DNA from 3 places in the Bradyrhizobium sp. USDA 3262 genome. Region 3 is predicted to be linked to each of the others. Evidence: riboswitches for the same ligand, from Rfam matches in the RefSeq annotation. Region 3 holds a riboswitch; each other region holds the start of a gene.
The links. Region 3 has a riboswitch for cobalamin ahead of ACVWYP_RS20180 (DUF1636 family protein). Riboswitches for the same ligand answer to the same signal wherever they lie in the genome.

Region 1 (9,711 bases), 2.7 Mb from region 3:
TGGTGATGGGGTAAACGTCCAACCGTCTAGCCCACACGAAAATATGAGACCGTCACCCTGAGGTGCGAGCGGAGCGAGCCTCGAAGGGTGCACGGCCACGTCCTGTCCGCAAACATTTGGAGACATCCGGGCCGTGCATCCTTCGAGACGCGCTACGCGCTCCTCAGGATGACGGATGACGAAGGATCACCGCGTCACTCGCTGCAACTCTTCCGTCAGCCGATCCAGCGCATCCGCCAGCATCACGCCGCCGCACACGGTGAGCCGCTCGGGCAGCACGATGCGCTTGCTTTGCGGATAGAAGCGCTCCAGCGCCGGATGCAGCAGGAAGGCGCGACCGTCATCCTCGGCGCGGTCGCCGGCTTCCGACACCAGGATGAAATCCGGCCGCAGTTTTACGATCGCCTCCAGCGAAGCAAACCCGCCTGCGCCGACGCCAAGTTCGCCGGCGGCGTTGGCGAGGCCGGCTGCCGCCAGCAGCGAGCTGACCAGGCTATGGTCGCCCGAGACAAAGCCGCGCCGCTCCAGCGGCAGCACGCGGTAATGATGCGCGCTTGCCGCCGCCCGCGCCCGGGCGGTGGCCGCGTCGAGGCGCACGATCTCGGCCTCCGCGCGATCGGGATGCTGCACCACATCGCCCATCGCGCGAATCTGGTTCTTCACCTCATCCAGCGTGCGCGGCACCGTGAATTCGACGAGGTGCAGCCCGTTGGCCTTCAACAGGTCGCGGGTCGCGCGCTTGTCGAACAGGCTGACCACGACGAGATCGGGCTTGAGCAGCAGTACGTCCTCGGCCTCGCCGGACAGGCGCGGAAAATTTCGCGCCTTCTCGGCGGCCCAGGATTGCCAGGCATCGCGCGAGAAGCGGCTGAGACCGATGATCTGGTCGGGGTCGGCCAGCGACAGCACGAGCTGGTCGCTGCAGACATTCATCGAGACGATGCGCGGTCCGGCGGCGGACGCGGCACCGGCAGAAACAAGCCACAGCAGAATCGCGACCATCGCTCCAAGATGAAGCGAAGCAAGATGGCTGCCACGCTGACGCTGAGCCCCCTCTCCCGCTTGCGGGGGAGGGTTGGGGTGGGGGTGTCGCCGCGAGTCATATCGTGGAGAGAGCCCCCACCCATAGCGCATCTTTCGATGCGCTATGACCTCCCGCGCAAGCCGGAGAGGTGCAGCGAGTTCGCTGCGATACTCCGGCCACATCACACGTCCGCCCACGGCACGATGACGGCCTCCCGCTGAAATTCGGCACGGTAGGCGCTGACCCGGAATACGCTGGCGAGGACGCTCTCCGACAATGCTTCAGCAGGCGCGCCCTGCGCGGCAAGCCGCCCCTCCGCGAGCACCAGCACATGATCGGCAAAGCGCGCCGCGAGCCCGAGATCGTGCGTCACCACGATCACCAGCACGCCGGTGTCGGCGACGTTGCGCAGCTTCTGCATCACGTCGATCTGGTGGCGCGGATCGAGCGAAGCGGTCGGCTCGTCGGCGAGGATCACCGGCGCCTCCACCGCGAGCACCCGGGCCAGCGCGACGCGGCTGCGCTCGCCGCCGGAGAGTTCGGTGACGCGGCGATCGCTGAATTCAGTGACGTCGACCGCCTGCATCGCCCGCAGCACCGCGTCCATATCCGTCGGCGACAGCCGCGCCGGATCGGTCGCGCCGTGCGGGTAGCGGCCGAGCGCGACGATGTCGCGCGCCGGCAGCGGCCAGTGCACCATGTGCCCCTGCGGCAGATAGGCAAAGCGCTTCGCACGCTCGCGCAGCGGCAGCGACGCCAGCGGATCGCCGCCGATCCGGATCTCGCCGTCGGAGGGAATCAGCCCGGCCAGTGCACGCAACAGCGTGGTCTTGCCGGCGCCGTTCGGCCCGACCAGCGCGACCAGATGGCCCGATGGCAACGACAGCGAGACATCGTGCAGCACCTTGCGGCTGCCGAGCGAGGCATTGAGCGCGGCGGCGGAGAGCAGCGTCATGCCACACCTCCGCCGAGCGCGCGGCGTTCGCGCATGATGAGGTAAAGGAAGAACGGCACGCCGATGATCGAGGTCAGCACGCCGACCTTGATGTCCGATGTCGAGGGGATGATACGTACCGCGATATCGGCGGCGAGCAGCAGCGCCGAACCGGTGAGCGCGCTCGGCACCAAGAGCCGCGCCGGATCGTGACCGATCAGCGGACGCATCAGATGCGGCGCGACGAGGCCGATGAAGCCGATCGTGCCGGTGACCGCGACCGCGCCGCCGACGCCGAGCGCCACGCCCGTGATGACGAGTAGCCGCAACCGTCCGACATCGACGCCGAGGCTCTGCGCCGCCTCCTCGCCAAGCGTCAGCGCGCGGAAGGCGCTCGCCTGGCTGAGCAGGATGGCGGCGCCCGCGACGATGAAGGGCAGTGCCAGCGCCACGTGCTGGAAGCTGCGGTCCTCCAGCGAGCCGAGCAGCCAGAACGCGATCTCCAGCACCACGAAGGGATTGCTCGAGAGGTTCATCACCAACGCGGTCGCAGCACCCGCAAAGCTCGAGATCGCGAGCCCGGCCAGGATCAGGATCAAGAGCCCGGCATTGCGGCCAGCGATCGCAAGCAGCGCGAACACCGAGCCGAAGGCGGCGATGATCGCCACCACCGGCAGCGCATAGGAGCGCACATCGGCGAGGCCCAGCGCGATCACCAGCACCGCGCCGAAGGCCGCCGATTGCGGCGCGCCGAACAGCGACGGTGAGGCCAGCGGATTGCGCAGCAGCCCTTGCAGCGCCGCGCCTGACAGCCCGAGAATACCGCCGATCGCGAATGCCAGGATGGTGCGCGGCAGGCGGATCTCGCGCACGATCACCTGCGCCACATCGCTGCCGCCGCCGAACAGCGCCTCGATCACCGCAAGCGGCGATAGCCGCACCGGCCCGATGCCGAGCGAGATCACCAGCAGCAGGACCACGAGCGCGAGCAGCGCCGCGGTGGCGCCCCACCGGCGCCGCGCCGCGACCTCGGCCGCCAAGGCAAAATCCTGCACGCTCATCGGATCCATGCTCTTACAGCGATCGCCGTGGCAGACAAGCGACACTCGACAAAAACCGTGGCCGCCCGGCCGCCGCCCGACTTCCGCCGGATTGACTTTGCTGCCCGGCCGAACCCTAGATGAACATGACGGTTCTTTCATGAGATGAAAAGGGAATGCGGTGCGGGGAAACTTCCCCAACGCCGCGGCTGCCCCCGCAACTGTATGCGGTGAATCCTTCGTCACAGGCCACTGGGAATCTCGGTCCTGGGAAGGCGACGAAGGGTAACGACCCGCGAGCCAGGAGACCTGCCGTCAGCCGTGGTCACACGCGAGGATGCCGGTCGGGGAGTACAGGCATGAGCTTCACCTGATGCCGTGAGCACGATGGTGAGACTGGTTCGCGGTGACGTGCCACTGACGTTGCCGAGGCCTCGCTTATGTTCCCCTTCCCTTTCCATCGGCGGCACCGCGTGCATCTGCTTGCGTCGACGATGATCGCACCTGCAATCCTTGGCTCCGCCGCGCGGGCGCAGCAGGCACCCGCTCCCGATCAGTTGCCGGCGATCGAAGTCACCAAGCCGGGCGACCAGAACGTCACGCGCGCCAGGCCGGCCGCAGACGAAGCGCCGGTGCCGCGCCGCCCGGCGCCGGGCACCACGCAGAGTAATAATACGGGCAGCGGCAGCGGATCGGGCACGACAGCGACCGGCGTGGCCACCGGAACGGGTGGCACCGGTGGCGGCCGCCAGTTCGCCGGCATTGTCGGCTCCTCCTCGGCCGTGATCACCGCCGACGACATCGCGCATTCGCCGGTGCAGTCGCTACCGGAGATTCTTGCGCAGGTGCCGGGCGTGCAGTTGCAAACGCCCTATGGCGGACCGAACGGCGCCAAGACGTCGGTCGACCTGCGCGGCTTCGGCGCATTCGCGACCGACAATACCCTCTTCCTGCTCAACGGCCGCCGCCTCAACGACGTCGACAAGGCCGGCTTCGACCTCACCACGATCCCGCTCGATTCCATCGAGCGCATCGAGGTCACGCGCGGCAACAGCGGCGCGGTGCTCTACGGCGACAACGCGGTGGGCGGCGTGGTCAACATCATCACCAAGACCGGTGTCGGCAGCCCGCCGACGACGATGCGGGCCGAGGGCGGATACGGCTCGTTCAACACCCGCATGGCCACGGTCTCCGCGGCGCTCAATTCCGGACCGTGGTCCACCTCGTTCTACGGCAACGGCATCAAGTCCGACGGCTACCGCGTCAACAATGCGCTCGACCAGCGCAACGCCGTCGGCAACATCAACTACACCACGCCTGATCTCACCGCCTTCCTCACCGTCACCGGCAGCGACCAGAAGCTCGGCCTGCCCGGCGGACGGCTGGTCGATCCGTCGATCGGCGTCAACGAGTTGCTCACCGATCGCCGCGGCGCCGCGACGCCCTTCGACTATGCCAACCAGCAAACCGCCAGCGTCACCGCCGGCTTCACCAAGACGCTGATCAACGGCGTCGACCTGATCGTCGACGGCGGCTGGCGGCAGCGCGAGACGCAGAGCGGCTTCTTCGGCAAGGTGCCGACCATCAGCTTCGCTTCGACCTACAATGACGCCGCGCTGCAGACCTGGTCGCTCACGCCGCGGCTCAGCGTCAAGAATGTGATGCTGGGGATGCCGTCGACGATCCTGACCGGCATCGACTATTACGATTCGACCTTCCGCGAGGCGCGCGGCGCCTATCAGGGCGTCGACCCGTTCCACATCTACAATATCGAGCAGCAGTCCGTGGCCGGCTACTGGCAGCACACGATCGGCGTGCTGCCGACGACCGACTTCTCCTACGGCGCGCGTGTGCAAAACACCAGCGTCTCGGCGCGCGATCGCTACGACCCGAACGCGCCGTTCGCGTTCGACGCGCAGGCGGCACCGCTCGACAGCAACGAGACGCAATACGCGCTGCATGTCGGCGTCGAGCATCGCCTGACCGACACTTTCTCGGTGTTCGGCCGCGCGGCACGCGCATTCCGCACGCCTGATGTCGACGAACGCGTCGCGTCGGGTCCGTCATTCGACCCGCTGACCTTCGCCCCGATCCCGCAGACCTTCCAGCTCAAGACCCAGACCTCGCAGGATGTCGAGGGCGGCTTTCGCGTCAGGACCAACCGCTTCCAGGTCCAGACCAGTGTCTATCTGATGGATCTCGAGAACGAGATCCATTTCAACCCGGTGCTGTTCTTCAACACCAACCTCGACCCCACCCGCCGCTATGGCTCGGAGACCAGCGCGGCGCTCAAGGTCAGCGACAGCGTCACCCTGCGCGCCGGCATGGCGATCACCCGCGCGGTGTTCCGCGAAGGCATCTGGGCCGGCAACGACGTGCCGCTGGTGTCGCGCTACACCGGCAATCTCGGCGTCACCTGGAATATCTGGCAGAACTATCTGGTGTTCGACGCCACGGTGCGGGCCTGGAGCGCGCGCATCATGGACAACGACCAGGCCAACACCCAGAGCCGGATTCCCGGCAACGCCACCGCCGACATCAAGCTGAGCGGGCAGTATGACCGCTTCTTCTGGTCGCTGAGCGTGAACAACCTGTTCAACGCGCTCTATTACGACTACGCCATCGCGAGCACGTTCACGGAGGGCCGCTTCTCGGCCTATCCGCTGCCCGGCCGCACCTACATGGTGAAGGCCGGCGCGACGTTCTGAGCTGTCCAGCACGGCGGGGTGTGCGCCCGCCGCGTCGTCTCATCACGTTACAAGCGTCCGCAAACTGGAGTAGAATTCCGGCAGCTGATTTGACCCGTGCAGGGGAAACGCATGGCCAAGGCCGGAAAGACGAGCAAGGACGGCGCCAAGACCAAAGACAAGATCGACGACAAGTCGAAGAAGCCTCCGCCGCCCGCAGCGCTGCAGGACGATGACTATTACGAGGACGGCGACATCGCCACGCCGAAGCTCGACCGCTACGGCAATGATGACGAGCCATTGTGAGGCGCGGCAGATGTCCATCCAAATGTCCCGGGCGCAGTTGCGCGCCGGGTCGCGGGCGGCGGCCTCGTAGCTTGCGAGCTACCGAGCCCGGTTCATCGTCGCCAAGCAGACATTAGGTCGCAGCGGGGTCATGGGCTGGCCCCCCTTCCGGATTGGTTGCCGTGCTAGGCTCCGCATGGACGCTGGGTCCTTGCCCGGGGGGCGGTGCCATGAGGTTTGCGAAGGCGGTGCTCACGGTCTTCTGCATGATCGCGTCGACGTGCGAACCGTCCAATGCGCAACAAGCCCCCAGGAAAGTAGGAATCCTTCTCAACGGCAGCCCGTCGCCGCTCTTCGACTCCATCAAGAAAAACCTTCTGAGCGACTTCGCCGACCGCGGCTATCTCGAAGGCCCCGACATCGTCATCGAACCGCGATTTGCCGAGTCGAAGCTCGAGCGCCTTCCGGGCCTCGCCTCGGAGCTGGTCGGTGCGAACGTGGATGTCATCCTTGCACTCGGCGGCCCGGCGTCGGTGGCGTCGCAGAAGGCGACGTCGACGATTCCGGTGATCTTTGCAATCGTGACCGACCCGGTTGCATTGAAGCTTGTCGCCTCGATGGAAAAACCGGGAGGCAACATCACGGGCCTCACCAACCTCGATCCGCAGCAGGCCAGCAAGCAATTCAAAATTCTGAAGGAGGCATTGCCCGGAATCACGCGCGTTGCGATTCTCAGCGATCAAACGATCCCCGGCGCCGATGAACGCGGGCTCGCTCCGATTGACCGTGCCAACGAGGCCGCAGCCAAGGCCTTGGGGTTGGAGCCGCAAATCGTGAAGGTCAAGAGTGCGGACGATCTGGAGGCCGCAATTGCCGGGATGGCAAAGGAACGCGCGGAGGCGCTGCTGGTCCTGGAAGTGCCGGTGCCCTTCAGCAATCGAAAGCAAGTTGGTGAACTGGCCCTGAAGAACCGCTTGCCGGCGATGTTTCCCGGCGGCCAGGCGGACGCGGGCGGGGTGATCACCTATGGCGCCAACGTCGCCGATACATGGCGCGAGTTTGCGACGTTCGCCGACAAGATTTTCAAGGGCGCGAAGCCGGGCGACCTGCCGGTCGGCGTCGTCACCAGGCGAGAGCTGATATTCAATCTCCAGGCGGCCCGGGCCGTGGGCGTCGAGATCCCACCCGAGCTATTGAAGCGTGCAGACAAGGTCGTGCAGTGAATTCGCGGTGAAGGATACTATCGGAAATCGCCATTTTCGATCGCCTTGATGCTGCCGCGATCGAGCAGATGCGCGCCAAAACCGCCGCGCGCGAGCGATGAGGCGATCTGCGGTGATGCCAGCAGCAACGCCGTGGTCATCGCGAGCGGCACGGCACTGAGCCAGTCGAGCCGCACCGGCGTCAGCTCTTCACTGCTTCCCCGGTAGTGCCCTTCGCCCGCGGCGATGCGGCCGCATTCCCGGATCAGGTCACGCCGCGTACCATCGCGCGACGCACTGCCGAGCAGCGCCTGCATCGCCAGATGCGTCCGCACCCCGGCGCGGCCCTCGGGCAGCGGCGCCGGGGTCTCGCCGCGCGAGACGCGCAGCAGCAAATCGACCAGATCGACGCCCGACTGAAAGGCGTTCATCGGCTCGACCAGCCGGGGGTTGCAGTCGATCAACAGCGGCGTTGCGCTGTCGAGCGGCATGATGACGTCGACCGAGAGCGCACCGTGCCAACGAAGATGCGCGCCGATGGTCTCGAGGCCGGCGCGGATCGCCGGCCTGCTCACGCTCTCCTTGATCGCCTCGCCGCCGCCGACACCGGCCGCAATCTGGCGGTAGGCATGGAAGCCGACAAGCGTGCCGTGGCAGAACACCGACTGCGCCTTCTCGACCGTGCCGGTGATCAGATCCTGCGCCAGCACCTCGCCGGCAAAATCGTCCGCGGACTCGAGGTCGTAGAGCGCTCTATTGAGATCACCAGCGTCGCGCACGAACCAGACGCCGCGGCTGGCGGTGCCGACCGACGTCTTGACCACGGATGGAAACCGCACCGCCTCGCGCAGCTCCTCGGCCGAGTTCACGATCCGGGTCGTCGGCTGCGGCAGGCCGAGCCGGTCGAGCAGACGGCTGAAGCCGGCCTTGCTGTGCACGGCGCGATAGCTGGCGAAATCCGGCAGCGCGAGGCCGGTACGTGATGCCAGCCCCGCCGCGGCGCGGGCGAACAGAAATCCCTGTTCATGCGTCGGCAGCAGCACATCGAAATGCCGCGAGGCCAACAGGCGCTCGACGAAGCGCAGGAAGCCGGCTGGATCCGACCGCAGCGGCGGACAGTGGTGGTATTTGCGGACGAAGCGGGAGTAGCGCGCCAGGCACCAGCGCGAGGGGTCGCAAACCTCGACGTGATGGCCGGCCAGTCCGAGGATCGTGATCGCCTCGCGGCCGGAGGTGCTGGAGCCCTCCGACACCAGCACGCGGAGCTGCTTTTTGGGGTCGATCATGGCCGATCATCGCCGTGCCGCCGCGCTTTGTCGCCGCATTTAATGCCGCATGTGTCGATCCGGCACGCCCGCGCCGGGGGCAGCCATGCGCCCGCGTTCATGGACAATTAGCGGCCAATCTCTATTTTCGGCGGGCCCTGCCGGGCATTTTGTTTGACGCGTTTTCTTCACGCGAACCGGTACTAACTTCGCTTGAAAACGCTATGGAACTGGGGTTTTCGACGACATGGTCGACGTTCTGGCCGCACCGCAGCAAGCGAAGGCCGACAGCGCGCTGCGCACGCTGACGGGGATTTCGGTCGCCCATTGGGTCAGCCATTTCCATATCTTCGTGCTGCCGATGTTGTTCCCGTTCCTGAAGCAGCAGCTCGGCGTCGGCTATGTCGAGCTCGGCCTCGCGCTGACGGTGTTCGCGGTGGTCTCCGGGCTGACCCAGGCGCCGATCGGTTACCTCGCCGACCACATCGGGGCGCGCAAGATCCTTTTGATCGGACTGACCATCGGCGGTTGCGCGCTGATCGGGCTCGGCCTGCATCTCAGCTATACGTCGCTGATCGTCTGCGCGGTGCTGCTCGGCCTTGCCAACAGCGTCTATCATCCGGCTGACTATGCAATCCTCTCGGCTCATATGGACGAGGCGCGGATGGGCCGCGCATTCTCGATCCATACCTTTGCCGGCTTCCTCGGCGGCGCGGTGGCGCCCGCGATCATGGCGGCGCTGGTTGCCTCGATCGGCGGCCTCGGCGCGCTGATCGTCGCCGGCGCGGTCGGTCCGCTGGTGGCGCTGTTCCTGATCGTGCTCGGGATTCCCGATGCCGGCGCCAACAAGAACAAGGCAAAGGACGATGCGGCACCGAAGGCGAGCGTGATCACGCCGGCGCTGATGGTGCTGACGGCCTTCTTCACGCTGCTCAGCCTGTCGACCTCGGGCATCAACAATTTCGGCGTGGTCGCGTTGATGGGCGGTTACGGCGCGTCGTTCTCGACGGCCAATATTGCGCTGACCGCATTCCTCGGCGCCAGCGCCGCCGGCGTGCTCGCCGGCGGCTATCTCGCCGACTGGACCCACCGCCACAGCCAGGTTGCCGCGGCCTGCTTCGCGGTCAATGCCGCCCTCGTGCTGCTGATTGCGCTGCTCAACCTGCCGTCCGTGGCGCTCACGCTGGCGATGGGGCTCGCCGGATTCCTCGGCGGCGTGATCGCGCCGTCCCGCGACATGATGGTGCGCAACGCGGCGCCCCCCGGCGCCGCCG
Region 2 (9,711 bases), 4.2 Mb from region 3:
GCGAAGGTCAGGCCGATCGCGGGCTTGATCTGGGACTGGTTGACGCCGGGAAGCTCGTATTCGACCGGATCCTCGATGGTCAGGATCTTGCGGCTGGGCTCGTTGAGGATCGACAGGATCGTCGCCAGCGTCGTGGTCTTGCCGCTGCCGGTCGGTCCCGTGATCACGACCATGCCGTGCGGCAGCTTCAAGAGCCGCCGCAGCTTGGCTTCGTCAGGCTCGGAGAACCCGAGCTTTTCAACCACCAGCAGGCCGCGATCCTTGGGCAGGATACGGATGACACAGGATTCGCCGTGTTGCGTCGGCATGATCGCGACGCGGATATCGATGTCGGTGCGACCGGCCCGCAGCCGCGCCGCGCCGTCCTGCGGCAGGCGGCGCTCGGCGATATTGAGATTGGCGATGATCTTGATGCGCGAGACCACCGCCTGTGGCAGCACGCCCGACAGCGCGGCGACCGGCCGGAGCAGGCCGTCGATCCGCAAGCGCACCATCAGGCCGGCGGAAAACGGCTCGATATGGATGTCGCTGGCGCGAAGCTCGACCGCCTTCTCGATAAGATCGTTGACCGCGCGCACCACCGGCGCGCCGCTGGCGAGATCGCGCAGGCTCTCGATGTCGTCTTCCCGGGGCAACGCCGCCGCGCTATCGGCGGCATCGGCCTCCTCGGCACTGGAAGAGTTGTTCAGCGCGATGGCGACGTCTTCAGACGAAGCCACCTTCACATCGATGCCGGCGCCGAGCACGATCTGCGCCGCCCGCAGCGTCGCCTGATCGGTCGGATCGACGACCGCGAGCACCGTGGTCCCGTCCGCCGCCCGGCACGGATAGACCATGGTCTCGCGCAGGAAGCGCGGCGAGAACGACCCGACCAGCGGCTCGGCCGAGGTCATGTCTTGGAGCGTCAGGCGGGGAAGCGCAAAGAAGCGCGCGGCTTCGTCGGCGAAGTCGGTCGGGGAGAGGCTGGTGACCTCCCACAGCTTCAATTGCCTGACGTCGGCGCCCTGCCCGGTCCGCTCAGCCGGCCCCTCGATCGGCGCCAGGTGATTGTTCTGACGCAGAAAATCCACGAACCGAACGGACAGGTCGTTGGCCATTCTCGATATCCCGCCACACTTTCCCGGATCAGTTCGTGCCAAGTGCCGCTGCCTGCCGTCGTGTTCGGCTCCCGGCAATTGTGCGGTTATCGATCCGAAGTGTGACAGCTGTGCGAAGTCACATCATTCGTCCCGCTCAAGAAACTTTGAGGGTGGCATCGCGGACACAAGCAGCGCGCCGGCTGCACAATCCAGGTGCGATGCAATGGGCAGGTCGCGAACGACAATCATGTAACCAATTTATTTCTGTCATGTTCGATCGCTAAGAGTCCCTCCGGGGTAGGACCGATCGTCGCAAGCCATCGAAATTTCAGTTAGTCAAAGCGAAGGGCCTTCATGCAACGCGTAGGCACAGTGGGCCGCTGCCCGACGATCCGTGGCGGCCTCGCAGCCATTTTTGCCTTGACGTCACTGGGGTTGTTGGCGTCCTGCAATTCCGCGACGGTCGGCGAGAGCGTGGACGCGTCCCAACTCGACGTCACCGACAAGGTGCGCTCGCTGGATCTGGCGCAGCGCCAGCCGCAACCGGTGGGCGCACTGGCGGCGACGGGCGGCAGCCAGAGCGGCAGCGTTCGCGCGGCGATGTATGACGGAAGCGAAGTCACGGCCGTCGCCGACGCGCGGCCGCAGCCGACATCCAACGGCAATGGCTTCGATCTGAATTTCGAGAGCACGCCGGTGGCGACCGTCGCCAAGGTCGTGCTCGGCGACATCCTGCATGTCGGCTACACCATCGATCCGCGGGTGCAGGGCACGGTCAGCCTGGTCTCGGTCCGCCCGGTACCGAAGTCCGACATGGTCTTCGTGCTTGAAAACGCACTCCGCCTGAGCGGCGTCGTGCTGCTCAAGGATACGGCGGGCTATCGCCTGACGCCGCTCGGCGACGCCGTCGGCGGCGGCCGCGTCGATGCCGCGGCCGCCAATCCCGAACCCGGATTCGGCATCTCGGTAGTTCCCCTGCAATATGTGTCGGCGCAGACCCTCATGAAGCTGACCGACAGCTTCGCCACCAGGGCGGGCGCGATCCGTGCCGACACGACGCGCAATCTGCTGCTGATCCAGGGCACCGGCGCCGAGCGCCGCACCGCGGTCGATACCGTACTCAGTTTCGACGTCGACTGGATGCGCGGCCAATCCGTCGGCATCTTCCCGATCTCGAGCGGCTCGCCCGCGCCTGTTATTGCCGAGCTGGAGAAGATCGTCGATTCCGGCGAGAACGGCCTCAGCCAGAACGTCATCAAGTTCATGCCGATCGCGCGCCTGAACGCGGTGCTGGTGGTGACCAAGAAGCCCGACATGCTGCACACGGCCGCGACCTGGATCAAGCGCCTCGACCGCAACGACACGGCGCGCACCTCGGTCCATGTCTACCGCGTCAAATACGGCGATGCGCGCCAGATCGCGCGGGTCCTGACCGACATGTTCCTTGGCGGATCGTCCGGCAACCTGCTTGACAGTGCCGACAGCCAGCTCGCGCCCGGCTCCGGCACCTCGTCGACCTCGAGCGTCGCCGACCGTCTGTCGCTCAACAACAACAACGGCGCGAATTCAGGCATGAGCGGCTTCGCATCCCGCGGCACGTCGGGGACAGGCGCAACAGGCCAGGGCCTGGGCCAGGGATTTGGCGCCGGCGGGCAAGCGAACAATCCCAACAATCCGGGCCAGGGCAACAATGCCGCGCTGGATGCCGGACGCGGCGCCGGCGGCAGCAACGGGCAGCCCGTCATGCAGGACGTCCGCATCACGCCCGATACCGTCAACAACAATCTGCTGATCTATGCCGACCAGGCCAACTACCGCATCATCGAGGCAACGCTGCTGCAGATCGACGAGCCGCAGCTCCAGGTCGCGATCGACGCGACGATCGCCGAGGTCACGCTCAACAACACCCTGTCCTATGGCGTGCAGACCTATCTCACCAGCCAGAACCTCGGCCTGAAGCCGAACACCGGCTCGATCCTCGGCACCCAGGCCACTTCCGCGCCCGCGACCACCACGGACGCGACCACCGGAGCGGTCTCGGTCGCGGGATCGCTCACCAATGCCTTCATCAACCAGAGCTTCCCGGGCTTCAACTTCCTGATCGGAAATGCGACGCAGCCGAGCCTGATCCTGGATGCGCTGCATGCCGTCACCAGCGTCAAGGTGCTGTCCAATCCCTCGCTGGTCGTGATCAACAACCAGGTCGCGACGCTGCAGGTCGGCGACGTCGTCCCGGTCTCGACCGGCAGCGCGACGGTGCTGACCACGAGCAACACGGTGGTCAACACCATCGACTATCGCAACACCGGCATCATCCTGAAGGTCTCGCCCCGCGTCAGCGTGAACGGCACCGTGCGGCTCGACGTCGAGCAGGAGATCAGCAATGTTCCCCAAAGCAGCACCGTTAACCTGACGCCGACGGTGTCGGAACGGCGGGTCAAGAGCCAGATCTCGGTCGCCAACGGTCAGACCGTGCTGCTGGCCGGCCTGATCAGCGAGCAGCAGAGCGGCGCCCGCAATGCGCTTCCGGTGCTCGACCAGATCCCCGGCCTCGGCGACGCCTTCGGGCATCAGAGCAACGGCACCCAGCGTACCGAGCTGATCATCTTCATCCGCCCGCAGATCATCCGCAACGGTTCCGACGCCCAGACCGTGGCCGAGGAGCTTCGATCGAAATTGCGCGGCAGCATCGCCACGACATCGACCAATGCACCGATCACCACCAGCTATCACTGAGCCGGGCAGCAGGATGCGCCGCGTTCTCGCACAACGGACGGGCCTCTCGGCTTCGCTTGCGATCGTGATTTGGGCGATGACCGCCTCTGTCGCGAGCGCCGACAGCGTCGCGCGCGGATCGGCCGCCTTCCATCGCGGCGACTATGTCCGGGCGGCTCGGGAGCTCGCGCCGGCCGCCGAGCGCGGCAATGCGCGCGCCCTCGGCATGCTCGGCTTCTTGTACGAGCACGGCTTCGGCGTGCCGCAGGCCTACGCAGCCGCCGCCGACTGCTACTATCGCGGCGCCGTGCAGGGCGACCCGTTCGCGCAAGCCCAGCTCGGCCTGATCTACGACAAGGGTCACGGCGTTCCGACAGATTTCGTGCTGGCCTACAAATGGCTCAATCTGGCCGCGGCCCGCTCGAACGGGCGGCAGCGCGATGCCTATCTCCGGTTCCGCGATGCGGTCGCGTCCAAGCTCTCGACCTATGAGATCATTGCCGGACAGCGGTTCGCACTGGAATGGGCCCCCGATCGGCCGGCGCCGGACGTGCACCTGACCGTCAAGTAATCGCGGCTTACGAGGGCGTGCGCACGAGGCTCGCCGACACGCGCCTGCCTCGTACCTTCCGCCGCCGCAACCGGCGCCAGCCGATCACGATCCCGCTGATCGAGATAATCGTGCCAGCCGCCGATAGCAACCACACCACGACGTCGCGCGCCGGCGAGATGCGCAGCAGCAGCGGGACATCGAGGCTGTGCAGCGCGTTGAACAGCCAGCGGTAGGACCGGCGGCTGTCGTCGCTGCGGTCGAGGATCTCGCCGGTGACGGGGGAGATGTGCAGCCAGGTGTGGGCGGGATCGTCGAAGCCGATCCGCAATACGGGAAGCTCGCGCGCCTGGTGCAGCGTGTACCAGTAGGCGTCGGGTTCATCGAGCTGCCGCGCTGATGTCATCGCAGCGCCGGGCATTGCGTGTCGGGCGGCAGCGATGATCTCGTCGCGCGAGAGGGTCATCTGCGCACCGGTCACAGGATCGGCGATGCTGCGGCCGCCGTTACCGTCGTCGAGCAACATCAACCCGTGTCCGCCGATCCAGACGAAACGCGCCTCCACCGCCGGCATCGATGGCGACGACTGGAAGCCGGCGACAATGTCGGGCGTGTCGTGGCCGCTATAGCCGACCGCGATCTCGCGGGTGACGCCGCGAGCGGAGAACGCGCCACCGGGATTGAGCGACAGCCAGCCGCTGAACATCCAGGTCAAGACGCAGATGCCGCCGATCAGGCCGGCGATGTGATGCCAGGCCATCCAGCCGCGATAGGGCGAGACGGCGCCGTTCGCGTAGCGGCGCGTCAGCCGCAGGCGCAAAATGCCGATCCAGAAGCCGGTGACCGCGACGACAAGACAGACCCCCGAGATCCACAGCACCACATCCCGCCACAGCGGGCCGTCCTTGCGCAACACGGTCGGATAGATCCAGTGCGGGATCGAACCAAGCCAGTTCCAGATGCGCTCGGGACGCGTGGTGTCGAGCGCGATCTCGCCGCTGCGCGAGGAGACATAGAGCTCTGTGCCATCGGCGTCGCCGAGGCCGATCAGATAGAGCGGCCGCAACGGATCGAAGCGCGCCGTCACCGACCATTGGTCGCGCGTCACGGTGTCGAGCAATTGGGGTTGCACGGCATGCGGATGATGTGCGGCGATGGCCAGCGCCTGGTCCGGCGTGATGCGGTCGATCTCGCTGCCGTCGACCGCCGAAATGGTGATCGTCCCTCCCTTCCAGCCGATCACCCGATAGACGGGCGTGTCGTCCATCATCGAAAGCCGCAAGTCACGCGGATAACGCTCGACGCCCGCGATCGCCATCGCGCGATCAGGCGTGACCCGCACCTTGTTCCAGGGAATGACAGGAAGCGCGGCGAGGCGCTCGCTTTCGGTAAGGCGCGGAAAGGCCACGTACATCATGACAAGGCCGGAGATGAACCACATCGCGAACAGGAGACACGTCGCAATGCCGATCCAGCGATGGACGATATAGAGCCACCGCCGCCCGCGCCGGATCAGAGCGTTGCGCATGGTCAGAACTTCACGTTGACGGACAATTCGGCGGTGCGCGGCATGCCGAGCAGCCACTGACCGGTGCCGTTCGAGGTCACCGCGTAAGCCTTGTCGAACAAATTGTAGAGGCGGAACGCGACCGTGGTGCGGTCATCCGGCTTCCATCTGATGCCGCCATTGACCACATTGTAGCCCGGCCGCAGCTGGGTGTTGGCGAGATCGGAGTACATCGCTCCGACGATCTGCACGCCGCCATAGACCGACCAGTTGGGCGCGAAATCCCACGTCAGCCAGACGTTCGAGACCTGCTGCGGCACGTTGACCGGGACATTGCCGTTGAAGCTGACGATCTTGCCGCCGACCACCTGGCTGTTGTTGTCGTATCTGGCGCGCAACAGCGCAAGATTGGCGTCGACCCGCCAGCCGTCGCTTAGCGCGAGCCCGATCGATCCTTCGACCCCGCGCGATGATTGCTGGCCGATCTGCAATGCCAGGCCGCCGGTGGGATTGCCGGGATCGGGAATCGTGAGCCCGGTCTTGACGATCTCGTAAGCGGCCAGCGTCCACTCGCCGCGGCCGCCCCAGAACGACTGCTTGACCCCGATCTCGGTCTGCTTGCCGGTCGCAAGCTGGAAGGTTTTCTGCGAGACGGACAGCGAGATCAGGTTGCTGACCGGATCGACGCCGATCGCGTACTGACCATAGAACGCGAGGTTCTTGATCGGCTCGTAAACGAGGCCGGCGCGCCAGCTGGTCCCCGATAGCGTCGTCTCAAAACTGTTTGCCGGCGTCTTGTAGTCGGTGCGGTCGACCTCGGGGCGGTCGTACCTGACCCCGGTGACCAGCGACAATTGATCGGTCAGCGAGAGCCGATCCTCGGCGAACAGCGCGTATTGATTGACGATCGCATTGAAGCCCGGCGTGGTCGCCGTCGTCGTCGCGAAGAACGATCCCGGATCGAACGCGTAAGGATTGACCGACGACGCGCCGCCATAGGGCGAGTTGTTGGTATGGGTGAAGTCGATCCGGTTGACGTCGAACCCGGCGACGAACTGGTTCGCAAGTCCGAACACGTGACCGCTGAAGGTCGTATCCATCCGGTTGCCGAGTTGCTTCTGGTCGTGGAAGATCTCGATATAGCTCGTGCGATCGATCAGCTGGGTCTTCGGATTCCAGGTGTAGTTCTCGATGTCGCGCCAGTGCCGCTCGCTGGTCAGATAATACAGCGTGTTGTTGACCTTGATGCCGTCGGCGACGTCCCACTCGGTCTTGAACCGGGTCCAGCTGTCCTGATAGCGGATCGCGCTGTCCAATGCGTTGTAGTTCTTGAAGCGCAGCGCGTCCTGGATCGAGCCGTTGATCAGCGGCGTGCCGAAATAACGTGACGGGCTGCGGTCGCCGTAGTCCTCCGACAGCGTGAAGGCGAGATTGTCCGACGCCTGCACCCGCACGGCGGCGGAGACCACCGCATTCGAGGTCTTGTCGCGATCGACCCAGCCGTCCGACATGTTGCCGGTGGCGTTGACGCGGTACGACACATTGGGATTGATCGGACCGGTGCTGTCCACCGAGAGCCGCCGGGTCATGTTGCTGTCGAGCGAAACCTCGGCCTCGTTATAGGGCGTATTGAGGGGTTTCTTCGGAATCACGTTGATGACGCCGCCGATCGCGCCTTCGCCATACAGCACCGAGGCCGGACCGCGCAGCACCTCGATGCGTTGCGTCGACCAGGTGTCGTAGGGGAACGTCAGCGTGCCGGAGCCGATATAGAAGCGCGTGCCGTCGTACAGCGTCATCACCGAGTTGCTGCCGGCAAAGCCACGGGTGCTGAACGACAGCCCGCCATTGCCGGGCGCCGGCGTTGCGATGAAGCCGGCCGCGTCCTGGGTGACGGCATCGACCACATTATGCTGGCCGCGCTCAGCGATGGTCTGCGCCGTGATGATCTCGACGCTGGCCGGCGTCTGCAACGGCGTCAGATTGAGCCGGCTGCCGGTGCCGCCCTGCGTGGTGGCATTGAGCGTCGGCGATGCCGCCCCCGATGCGCCTGACGTCGCGGCACGCGGCGTGTTGCCGGCTGGTGCGGCCGTCGCGAGCCTCGGCCGTGGCCGCGCCGCGGCGGCCATGTCACGGCCGCGCGCCGCAAGCTTCGGCTTTGCCGCAGCGGAAGGCGCGACCTCGATCGGATCGAGCCTGGTTGGTGGAGGTGTTTGTGCCGAGGCTTCGGCCGGCAGCAGCAGCGATGACAGGGAGCAGACGAGACCGAGGCGCCATTTGCGCGCAACGGGAAAGGACGGAGACATGAAACGACTCGCGGTAACGTGGCACGTCACCGCGAACGCGGACTGGCGCATTGCCCAAAAGGCAGTGCTCCGATCCCACCAGGACGCCCCCGCCCGATGTGCTCGCGTGTGACCACGACTGACGGCAGGTCTCCTGGCTCACGGGTCATCGCCTGTCGACGCCTTCCCGGGCCTGATAGCCCAGTGGCAAATTGACGAAAGGCTCGCCGTTTACAGTTGCGGGGACAGCTGCGGCATTGGGGTTACCCTCGCACCGCATTCCCTTTTGATCCCCGAAGGGAACCGTCGGCAAAAACGATAGGTGCTGGCGGCAGGGCTGTCAATTCGATGCGATTGTCGCACACATCCTTTGCGGGATGCTGCTGCGGCGATGACACAGCGATGTCTGCTGCGGCTGACGCGGAGCTCCCTCTAATCCCGTCATCCTGAGGAGCCGCGCAGCGGCGTCTCGAAGGATCGACGGCCACCAGCGGGGCCGTGCCCCCTTCGAGGCTCGCTTCGCTCGCACCTCAGGATGACGGGAAACGTAGGTTCGTATCACTTGGCTTCGACACATCCCTGCATCACCTCATCAATCTCCGCGCGCGACAGAGCACCCATCTCGGCGATGAACACGATGCGCGTGCGCGGCACGCCGGGCGACGGCACGCCGCCCGCAGCCAAGGTCGCGCGGCCGCCGGCGAGTTGAAACACCGTCAGCCGCCCGGGCTGCTCCACCGTCTCGAACAATCCCTTCGCCCGCGCCAGCTTCGGCGCCAGTCTGCCGATCGCCTGCTGCAAGCGCGGCAGCAGCACCGGCCGCTCCGAGGTCCAGCTCAGCGTCTCGAAGCGGTCGGACGCCGGCCGTCGCGGCGCGGTCTCGCGCGGCGCCGGCAGATGATCGAGATCCGCCGGAAACAGCAGCGCGGCCGGCACCTCGCCATGCAAGGCATCAACCAGCACGGCCGCCGGACGCGCCGCGCGCACGGCGTCGCGGATCGCGGCGCACGCGGCGGCGTCAGTCAGATCGACCTTGCTCAGCGCCACCACGTCCGCCGCCCGCACCTGCGAGCGCAGCAGCGCGTCGTTCAGCATCGCCGCAGGCTGCGTCGCGTCGACCACGCACAGCACGGTCTCGAGCGGCGCCTCCTTCCAGATCACGGGATCCATCAGGTTGCGCACGATGTCGGCGGGATCGGCGATCCCGCTGGTCTCGATCACGATGAATTCGGGACGCGGATCACGCCGCAGCAGCGTGGCGAGCGTGCGCAGCAGGTCGCCCTCCAGCGTGCAGCAGATGCAGCCGTTGCTCAGGTTGACCACGCCGTCGCTGGCGCCCGCGATCAGCTCCGCGTCGATATTGATCGCACCGAAATCGTTGACCACGGCGGCGATGCGCCGCCCTTGCGCATGCGCCAGCAGATGGTTGACGACCGTGGTCTTGCCCGCCCCGAGGAAGCCCGCGACCAGCAGGATCGGGACCGCCACCTCAGCCCCCAGCGACGGGCCGGCGCACCGGCCGGCCGGGACGCGCCGCGACATCGAGCACCCCATCGCTGATCAGTGGCTGGCCGC
Region 3 (9,711 bases):
GAGCGTCAGGCAATCGACCAGCCTCGCGCCGCCACCATCGGTCTCGGACAGCACTTCAACGAGATCGAGCGGCACCTCGCGCTCGATCCAGTCGTTGCCGCGCCGCGCGCGATGCTTGGCGATCCGCTCATCCATTTCCGCGTCGAGCGCTTCGGCGGTCGCGATATAGACCGGTTGCCCCGCAAAGTTGCGCGCACGAAGTTCGGCGCGCCGGCTTTTGCCGGACCGGGCTCCCCCCGTGATCAGAATAACGGCCATATCATCTCCTGTGCGACCGGTACGCACGTCGTTCACAAACGCTCTAACCACCAATCGCGGAGAAAGACAAAGCCGAAATCCGTCACGGAGGGCTTGCGCTCGGCCGATGTCTTGCGCATCAGGGGGACCGCGGCGAGGAGAGGGTTATCGTGGGTTTTGCGGGAGCGATGGCGGTGGCGATGGCGGTGGATGCCCTGATCGGCTGGCCGGAGTGGCTGTTTGCCCGCATCGGCCATCCCGTGACATGGCTCGGCCGGCTGATCCATCTTGTCGATAGCGCCTGGAACCGCGCCTCCGATCCGCCGGCGTTTCGGCGTTTGGCTGGCGTCGCGGCCGCGATCTCGGTGATCGCGCTGGTGGTGGCGCTCGGTTGGGCCGTTCAGTTCGTGCTCGCATCCGGATGGGTTCGCGTTGTCCTTGTTGGTGTCCTGGCATGGCCGCTGGTTGCCGTGCGCTCGCTGCATGACCATGTCGCCGCGGTGGCAAATCCTTTGGCATCCGGCGACATCACGGCCGCACGTTTGGCGGTCGCGCAGATTGTCGGGCGTGATCCGGCTACGCTCGACGATTCCGGCATCGCGCGCGCCACCATCGAGAGCCTTGCCGAGAATGCATCCGACGGCATCGTGGCGCCAGTGTTGTGGGGCGCGCTGTTCGGCCTGCCGGGGATCCTTGGCTATAAGGCGATCAACACGCTGGACTCGATGATCGGCCACCGCACCGAGCGGCACGAAGCCTTTGGCTGGGCAGCCGCCCGGATCGACGATCTCGCCAATCTCGTTCCTGCACGGCTGACCGGGCTTCTGTTCGTGCTGCTCGCGCCGAACCGTTCGCAGGCGTGGTCATGCATGTTGCGCGATGCGCATCGCCATCGCTCGCCGAATGCCGGCTGGCCGGAAGCCGCGATGGCCGGCGCGCTCGGCGTCCGGCTCAGCGGTCCCCGCATCTATCACGGTCACATCGCCGATGAGCCGTGGCTGAACGAGGGCGCGCGCGATCCGGCTGCCGCTGACGTCCTCACCGGGCTGAAGCTCTATCGCTACGCCATGGTGCTGTTGGCTGCGGCGTTCGTCGCCCTGGCGCTGGCGTGAAGGAGCGGCGCATGCGTGAGCACGGCGGGAATCTTGATGTCGCCCAGCAGCGCTTCGGCGGCGCCGCGGACGACTGGATCGACCTGTCGACCGGGATCAATCGGGCGCCGTATCCCCTGGTCGATGTCGAGCCGCGGCACTGGAGCGCGTTGCCGTCGCGATCCGATCTTGAATCGCTCCACGACGCCGCGCGGCAAGCCTATGCCACCGACGCGCCGATGGTGGCGATGGGTGGTGCGCAGGCCGCCATTCAGTTGCTGCCGCATCTGGCGCTCAAGGGGCGGGCGCGGATCCTGGCGCCGACCTACAATGAGTATGCCGCGGTGTTGTCGGCCGCCGGCTGGGACGTCGCCGAGGTGTCCGATCTCACCGCGCTCGCGGGAGCGGACATTGCGATCGTCGTCAATCCGAACAATCCCGATGGACGGCGCCATGATCGGCAGGAATTGCTGGCACTGCTGCCGCGCGTTGGCCGGCTCGTCATCGACGAGAGTTTTGCGGACGCCGTTCCTGACCTGTCCCTTGCACCGGAAGCAGGACGCGCCGGGCTCCTGATCCTGCGCTCCTTCGGAAAGTTTTACGGACTTGCCGGCTTGCGGCTCGGCTTCGCTGTCGGCAGCGAGGCTGATATCGCCGCGCTTGCCGCGATGGCGGGCCCATGGCCGGTTTCGGGCGCCGCGATTGCGATCGGACGGCGCGCGTTGCTCGATCGCGACTGGGCAGAGGCGACAGCCGCGCGGCTCGCGGACGACTGCGTCAGGCTCGACGCGGCGGCGCGATCGCAGAGCTGGACGCTGCGCGGTGGTACGCCGCTGTTCCGGCTTTATGAGGTCGGCGATGCGCTGGCCGCGCAGGAGAAGCTTGCGCGTGCACAGATCTGGTCGCGGGTCTTCCGGCAAAAGCCGGGATGGTTGCGGCTCGGCTTGCCGGGCAGCGAGGCCGAATGGTCGCGCCTTTCCGCTGTGTTGTCGCGCTGATTGCGACGGCGCTGCGCTCCCTCTCCCCGTTCTTACGGGGAGAGGGCTGGGGTGAGGGGCCGCATCCGCATATTCGGCGACAGCTGCGGTTGCGGAGACTCCCCCTCACCCGGAACGCATCTAGCGATGCGTTCCGACCTCTCCCCGCACGCGGGGCGAGGTGAAAAGGAATCATCACGCGCTAACGCGCCAGCGCGAGCAGGCCTTCGACATCGAGATGGGTCTCGATGTGCTCGGCAAGCGCATCGAGCGCGCTCTCGACCCTGGCGCCGTAGGGCTGATCCGCCGCCGCGATGTCGAGTTGGGCGAGGAAAGCCCTGCGAAATTCGTCCGAGGCGAACAGGCCGTGCAGATAGCTGCCGTGAACGCGCCCATCGCTGGAAACGGCACCTTCGGCGGCGCCGTCGAGCGATGCGAAGGGCCGGCTGCGATCCGGGCCGTCGGTTCGTCCTATGTGGATTTCGTAGGCGGTGATCGGTTGATGGGTCGCCGCATGCACTGCGCTGACGCGCGTCAGCGTCTTCTGTTCGGTCATCGTGGTCGTGACATCGAGCAGCCCGAGCCCGCGCGTTTCACCGGCAGGCCCCTCGATCCCGTCGGGATCGGCGACGGTGTGTCCGAGCATCTGGTAGCCGCCGCACAGGCCGAGGACATGGCCGCCGCGGCGATGATGCGCCAGGAGATCGATGTCCCAGCCCTGCGCGCGCAGGAAGGCGAGGTCGCCGCGGGTCGATTTCGAGCCGGGCAGGATGACGAGCTTTGCATCACCCGGGATGGCTTCGCCCGGACGTACCATCACGAGATCGACGCCGGGCTCGAGCTTCAGGGGATCGAGGTCGTCGAAATTGGCGATCCGCGACAACGCAAGGAACGCGATCTTGCACTGACCGGGCTTGCGCGCCTCGCCGAGCCCGAGCGCATCTTCCGCCGGAAGCTCGCCGGCGCGGACGAACCAGGGCAGCACGCCAAAGCCGCGCCACGCCGTGCGCTCTTCGATCAGCCGGTAGCCGTCGTCGAACAATGTCGGATCGCCGCGGAATTTGTTGATGACAAAGCCCCGGATCATCGCGGCATCGTCAGGGTCGATCACCGTCTTGATGCCGACAAGCTGCGCGATCACGCCGCCGCGGTCGATGTCGCCGACCAGCACCACCGGTATGTCAGCCCGGCGCGCAAAGCCCATATTGGCGATGTCGGCCTTGCGTAAGTTGACCTCGGCGGGGCTGCCGGCGCCCTCGACCAGCACCAGATCGGCGCGCGCCTTCAGGCGTGCAAAACTCTCCAGCACCGCGCCCATCAGCGACGGCTTCATGCCGGCATATTCGCGCGCGCGTGCGGTGGCGATCCGTTTGCCGTGCACGATGATCTGGGCGCCGACATCGGTCTCGGGCTTGAGCAGCACGGGGTTCATGTCGGTGTGCGGCTCGACGCCGGCGGCGAGCGCCTGCAACGCCTGCGCACGTCCGATCTCGCCGCCGTCGACGGTCACGGCGGCGTTGTTCGACATGTTCTGCGGCTTGAACGGCAGCACGCGCAGGCCGCGCCGTCTGGCCGCGCGTGCGAGGCCAGCGACGATGAGCGATTTGCCCACGTCCGAGCCGGCTCCCTGGATCATCAATGCGCGCGCCATGGTGCTGTCTGTCAGAACTCGACGCCCGGCTGGGCCTTGATGCCGGAGCGGAACGGATGCTTCACCAGCGTCATCTCGGTGACGAGGTCGGCAATCTCGATCAATTCCTCCTTGGCATTGCGCCCGGTGAGCACGACATGGGTCATCGGCGGCTTCGACGTGGTCAGGAAGTCGACGACGTCGGCGATCGCGAGGTAATCGTAGCGTAGCGCGATGTTGATCTCGTCGAGCACGACCATGCGCAGGCTCGGGTCTGCGATCAGCTGCTTGGCCTTTTCCCAGCCGGCTTGCGCTGCCGCGATGTCGCGGGCGCGATCCTGCGTCTCCCAGGTAAAGCCTTCGCCCATGGCGTGGAATTGACAGAGATCGCCGAAATGCCCGGTGAGCAGGCGGCGCTCGCCGGTATCCCAGGCGCCCTTGATGAACTGCACCACGGCGCAGGGAAAGCCGTGCGCCACACAGCGCACGATCATGCCGAACGCGGAGGACGATTTTCCTTTGCCGGCGCCGGTATGAACGATGATCAGGCCCTTTTTGCCGCTCTTGGTCGCCATGATGCGGTCGCGGGCGGCCTTCTTTTTCGCCATCTTGTCCGCATGGCGCGCATCTAGCGAAGAATCGGTGCCGACGGCGCCGTCCGCAGCGTCGTTTCCATCTGAAGTCATCACGTTCCTTCGGCTTGACAAGTGCGAGGCTTGGACGAATGGTGGGCCCGCGTTGGTTCCTGTCCTACGACAGGCGAAGAGGGAATGCGATAGGGCGATGACCGCAAGGTTCGCCCGAAGCGCAGCCGCCCCCGCGACCGTGACCGGAGAGATGCCCAAGCCACTGATTCCATACGGAGTCGGGAAGGTGGGCATCGAAGGGTAAAACCTGCTCCGCAAGCCGGGAGACCTGCCAACGCAGCATGTTGTGAAACCGGCGGACGGGGTGTTCCGCGACGGGGAACGAACCTGTCCAAAATCGGTTCGTGTGCCTCATCGCTTCCCGCTGTCAATCCAGGAAGGGCGATGAGCGTTACACTTCATGTCTGCATCACTTGCCGCGCCGGCCAGACGCCGGCGGAAGGTGAGCTCGCGCCCGGTGCGCGCCTGCATGCCGCGCTCGTCGAGGCCGGCGTGCCCGATGACGTCAATCTGGTTCCCGTTGCATGCCTGTCGGCCTGCAGCCAGGGTTGCTCGGTCGCGCTCAGCGCGCCGGGGCGATGGTCCTATGTCTACGGCCGACTGTCCGCTGACAATGCCGCGGATGTGATCGCCGGTGCGTCGGCCTATGCGGCGGCGCCTGACGGCATCGTGCCGTGGCGCAGCCGTCCGGAAATCTTCCGCAAGCAATCGCTCGCCCGCATTCCACCTCTTCCCGTCGTGCCGGAGGCCGCAGAATGACCACGCTCGCCAAAATTCCGGTCACCGTCGTGACCGGCTTTCTCGGCTCCGGCAAGACGACGCTGATCCAGCATCTGATCCGCAATGCCAACGGCAAGAAGCTCGCGGTGCTGGTCAACGAATTCGGCAGCGAAGGCGTCGACGGCGACATCCTGAAGTCGTGCGCCGACGCCAATTGTCCGGCCGAGAACATCGTCGAGCTCGCCAATGGCTGCATCTGCTGCACGGTCGCCGACGATTTCATCCCGGCGATGGAGCAGTTGCTGGCGCGGAACGTGAAGCCCGATCACATCGTGATCGAAACCTCCGGGCTCGCGCTGCCGAAGCCGCTGCTGAAAGCGTTCGACTGGCCGGAGATTCGCTCGCGGATCACGGTCGACGGCGTGATCGCGCTCGCCGACGCCGAGGCTGTCGCCGCCGGCCGTTTCGCGCCTGATCCGGCCGCGGTGGATGCGCAGCGCGCGGCCGATGAGAATCTCGACCACGAGACGCCGCTGTCGGAAGTGTTCGAGGACCAGATCGCCTGTGCCGATCTCGTGCTGCTGACCAAGGCGGATCTCGCCGGGGCGGAGGGGATCAAGGCAGCAAAAGAGGTGATCGCGGCCGAGATGCCGCGCGAGGTGCCGATGCTGCCCGTCGTCGACGGCACGATCGACGTGCGCGTGATCCTCGGGCTCGAGGCGGCGGCGGAAAACGATCTCGCGTCGCGGCCGTCGCATCACGATGGCGAGGAGGAACACGAGCACGACGATTTCAATTCCGTCGTGATCGATCTTCCGGAGGTTTCGGATGTCGACGCGCTGATCGCCTCGATCAAGGGACTGGCGCGCGAGCAGAACGTGCTGCGCGCCAAGGGCTACATCGCGGTCGAAGGCAAGCCGATGCGGCTGCTGGTGCAATCGGTCGGCGAGCGGGTGCGGCATCAGTTCGACATGCCCTGGGGCGCACGGGTGCGGCAGTCGAAGCTCGTCGTGATCGGCGAACATGCCGACATCGACGAAGCCGCGATCAGGGCACGGCTTGGTGTCTGATGCACGTCGTCTTCCGCGAGAGCCGCGGCCTTGAGGAGACCGCGACGCCAAGGGACCTCGGCCAGGATCCGGCCGATCTCGTGGTGTTGTCGTTTTCCGACAGCGATCTTGCTGCCTTCGCGGCCGGCTGGCGGCGCGGCCGCGCTGCGTTGCCGTCGCTGCGGCTCGGCAATCTCGCGGAGCTGCGCCATCCGCTGTCGGTGGATACCTATATCGAGCGGACGCTCTCGCACGCCCGCGGCATTCTGGTGCGGCTGATCGGCGGCGAGCCCTATTGGTCGTACGGGCTGGCCGCGGTGCATCGGCTGGCGAAGGAGCGCGGCATCGCCCTGGTGGTGCTGCCGGCCGATGGCCGCGACGATCTGCGGCTGGATGAATTCTCGACCTTGCCGGTCTCGACGCTGCGCCGTCTCAAGGTGCTGTGCGACAAGGGCGGCCCGGTTGCCGCGCAGGCCGTGATCGCGCAACTGGCGCTGGCGTCCGGACTCTATGCCGGGCCTGTGGTCGGCGAGATCGATCTTCCCGAGATCGGCGTCTACGATCCCCGGCGCGGTGCCATCGCGGCGTTGCCGGCACCGGACGGCCGGGCGCGCGTGCTGGTGACGTTTTATCGTTCTTATCTCGCGGCCGGTGACACGGCGCCGGTCGATGCACTGATCGATGCATTGCGTGAGAGGGGCTTTGATGCTCATGGCGTGTTCGTCACTTCGCTGAAAGCGGCGGGCGTGTCCGATTGGCTGCGCGTTCAGTTTGCGCAATGCGCTCCAGCGGCCATCGTCAATGCGACCGCGTTCTCCGCGGCCGGCGACGACGGCACGACGCCGTTCGACGCTGCATCGTGCCCGGTGTTCCAGGTCGCTTTGTCGACCGCGCGGCGCGAGGATTGGGCCGGATCGCTGCGCGGTCTGTCGCCTGGCGATCTCGCGATGCATGTGGTGCTGCCGGAGGTCGACGGCCGCCTGTTCACAGGCGTCGTGAGCTTCAAATCGCCTGGTGAGCGCGATCCCGAGCTGCAATTCGCGCATCTTGCGCATCGGCCGGATGCCGAGCGCGTCGCTGCAATTGCCGCGCGCGTGGCCGCCTGGCATCGGCTTGCCGGCAAGCCGGCACAAGAGAAGCGGCTTGCGCTGGTGCTCTCGAACTATCCGGGCCGTCCGCATCAGATCGCGCATGCCGTCGGCCTCGATGCGCTGGCCTCGGTCGAGGCGTTGCTGGCTGATCTCGCGGCCGCGGGATTTGACCTTGAGCCGGTGGAGTCGCTGGTCGACATTCTTTTGCGCAGGAATTTGACGTGGAACGTCGCCGACTATCGCGCGGCGCTTTCCGGACTTCCGCAGCAACTGGAGGACGATCTCATCCGCGCATGGGGCGCGCCGGAGGATGATCCCGATTGCCGCGACGGCGCATTTCATTTCGCGGCCATCGAGTGCGGCAAGTCGATCGTCGCCCTTCAGCCGGAGCGCGGTGAGGTGGGTAAGCGCGACGCCGACTATCACGATCTGGCGCGCACGCCGCGCCATGCCTATGTCGCGTTCTATCTGTGGCTCAGGCAGCAGGCCATCGATGCCGTCGTCCACATCGGCGCGCATGGAACGCTGGAATGGCTGCCGGGCAAATCCGTTGCGCTGTCGTCCGTGTGCTGGCCGGAGGCGCTGATCGGCGATCTGCCTGTTGTCTATCCCTTCATCGTCAACGATCCCGGCGAGGCCGCGCAGGCGAAGCGCCGGATCGGTGCCGTGACGATCGGCCATCTGCCGCCGCCGCTCGCGAAGGCCGAGGTGCCGGAAGGCCTGCGCAGTCTCGAGCGCTTGCTCGATGAGTATTCGACCGCCGATGGTCTCGATCCGGCGCGGCGGCAGCGCCTGATCGCCGCGATCCGCGACGAAGCGCGCATCGCCGGGCTGGAAGACGATCTCGGTCTCGCCGCGTCGGTCTCCGCGGCCGAGGCCATTCCGCAGATCGATCGTTTCGTCTGCGACCTCAAGGAAAGCCAGTTTGGCGACGGCCTGCATATATTCGGGCAGGGCGCGTGCGGTGAAGCGGAGAGGGCGGCGCTGCGCGCTGCGCTCGCGGGACGGCGCGTGGCGCCGGGGCCGTCGGGCTCGCCCTATCGCGGACGCCGCGACGTGCTGCCGACCGGACGCAATCTGTTTGCGGTCGATCCACGCGCGGTGCCAACGCCGTCGGCGCATGCGCAGGGCGTGAAGCTCGCCGAAGAGCTGCTGCGCCGTCATTTGCAGGATCACGGCGACTGGCCGAAAGGACTCGTGGTCGACCTCTGGGGCTCCTCGACGATGCGCACCGCCGGCGAGGATTTTGCGATGGCCCTGCACCTCGCGGGCATCGCGCCGCGCTGGGATCATGGATCGGGGCGGGTGTCGGGCTACGACATCATCGCGCCGGCGGAGCTCGGCCGGCCGCGCATCGACGTCACGTTGCGCGTGTCGGGGTTGTTCCGCGACGTCTTCTCGGGGCTGGCCCAGTTGTTCGAAGCCGCGGCGGAGGCGTTGTCCGAACGCGGCGATGAGGCGGACGAGAATCCTTACCGGCAGCGCATCTCGCGCGTGTTCGGTCCTCGCCCCGGATATTATGGCGTTGGCATTGCGTCGATGCCGGATGTCTTCACCGAGGAGGCACGCGAGGCGGCCGGCGAAGCCTGGCTGTCGGCATCGTCGTGGGCTCTCGCATCCGACGGCGAGATGCGGCCCGATCGCGCCGGCATCGAGGCGCGGCTCGCGGCTGCGGACAGTTTTGTTCACACCCAGGATCTGCCGGAGACCGATCTGCTGCTGGCGGCGGACTATGCCGCGCACGAGGCGGGCATCGCGGCGGCGGCCCGGCGCCTTGGCACAAAAGTTCCGTCGCTCTATCACCTCGATGCAACGCGGCCGGATCGGCCGCATGCCCGCGCGTTGACCGAGGAAATCTCGCGGGTGGTGCGGGCGCGCGCGGCCAACCCTGCCTGGATCGCGGGCATGATGCGCCATGGCTTCCGTGGTGCCGCCGAGATATCAGCGACGCTGGAGCACATGGCTGCGTTCGCCCATCTCGCCGGCGCGGTGCCGGCGCATCTGTTCGATCTCTACTACGATGCAACGCTCGGCAATGACCAGGTTCGCGGCTTCATGGCGCGCGAGAATCCGGCGGCGCTGGCGGCGATCGAAACCTGCTTCACGCGATTGCATGAGGCGTCGCTGTGGCAAACGCGGCGCAATTCGATTGCGGCTGCGCTGCAGGAGGCCTCATGAGCGCGGTTGCGGTCAAGGGTTGGTGTCCCGGCGCGCTGCGGCCGATGCTATCGGGCGATGGCCTCGTGGTGCGCATTCGCCCGCGCGGCGG

Region 1: another riboswitch for cobalamin. It lies ahead of ACVWYP_RS07845 (TonB-dependent receptor); the one in region 3 lies ahead of ACVWYP_RS20180 (DUF1636 family protein).
Region 2: another riboswitch for cobalamin. It lies ahead of ACVWYP_RS00865 (TonB-dependent receptor); the one in region 3 lies ahead of ACVWYP_RS20180 (DUF1636 family protein).

The regions. Positions count from the first base shown of each region.
Region 1 covers NZ_JBSSCT010000001.1:1,705,177-1,714,887, reverse strand. The annotation lists gene ACVWYP_RS07865 (MBL fold metallo-hydrolase) at 1-14, shown strand, start outside; gene ACVWYP_RS07860 (ABC transporter substrate-binding protein) at 187-1,002, opposite strand; gene ACVWYP_RS07855 (ABC transporter ATP-binding protein) at 1,206-1,979, opposite strand; gene ACVWYP_RS07850 (FecCD family ABC transporter permease) at 1,976-3,019, opposite strand; cobalamin riboswitch at 3,132-3,329, shown strand; gene ACVWYP_RS07845 (TonB-dependent receptor) at 3,493-5,706, shown strand; gene ACVWYP_RS07840 (hypothetical protein) at 5,818-5,991, shown strand; gene ACVWYP_RS07835 (ABC transporter substrate-binding protein) at 6,201-7,193, shown strand; gene ACVWYP_RS07830 (ATP-grasp domain-containing protein) at 7,211-8,458, opposite strand; gene ACVWYP_RS07825 (MFS transporter) at 8,685-9,711, shown strand, end outside.
Region 2 covers NZ_JBSSCT010000001.1:174,044-183,754, forward strand. The annotation lists gene ACVWYP_RS00845 (GspE/PulE family protein) at 1-1,097, opposite strand, end outside; gene gspD (type II secretion system secretin GspD) at 1,434-3,815, shown strand; gene ACVWYP_RS00855 (tetratricopeptide repeat protein) at 3,892-4,365, shown strand; gene ACVWYP_RS00860 (PepSY domain-containing protein) at 4,373-5,872, opposite strand; gene ACVWYP_RS00865 (TonB-dependent receptor) at 5,875-8,157, opposite strand; cobalamin riboswitch at 8,264-8,459, opposite strand; gene ACVWYP_RS00870 (CobW family GTP-binding protein) at 8,695-9,678, opposite strand; gene ACVWYP_RS00875 (amidohydrolase family protein) at 9,626-9,711, opposite strand, start outside.
Region 3 covers NZ_JBSSCT010000001.1:4,416,417-4,426,127, forward strand. The annotation lists gene cobU (bifunctional adenosylcobinamide kinase/adenosylcobinamide-phosphate guanylyltransferase) at 1-258, opposite strand, end outside; gene cbiB (adenosylcobinamide-phosphate synthase CbiB) at 408-1,349, shown strand; gene cobD (threonine-phosphate decarboxylase CobD) at 1,361-2,326, shown strand; gene ACVWYP_RS20170 (cobyric acid synthase) at 2,508-3,956, opposite strand; gene cobO (cob(I)yrinic acid a,c-diamide adenosyltransferase) at 3,968-4,621, opposite strand; cobalamin riboswitch at 4,658-4,872, shown strand; gene ACVWYP_RS20180 (DUF1636 family protein) at 4,967-5,341, shown strand; gene cobW (cobalamin biosynthesis protein CobW) at 5,338-6,372, shown strand; gene cobN (cobaltochelatase subunit CobN) at 6,372-9,620, shown strand; gene cobG (precorrin-3B synthase) at 9,617-9,711, shown strand, end outside.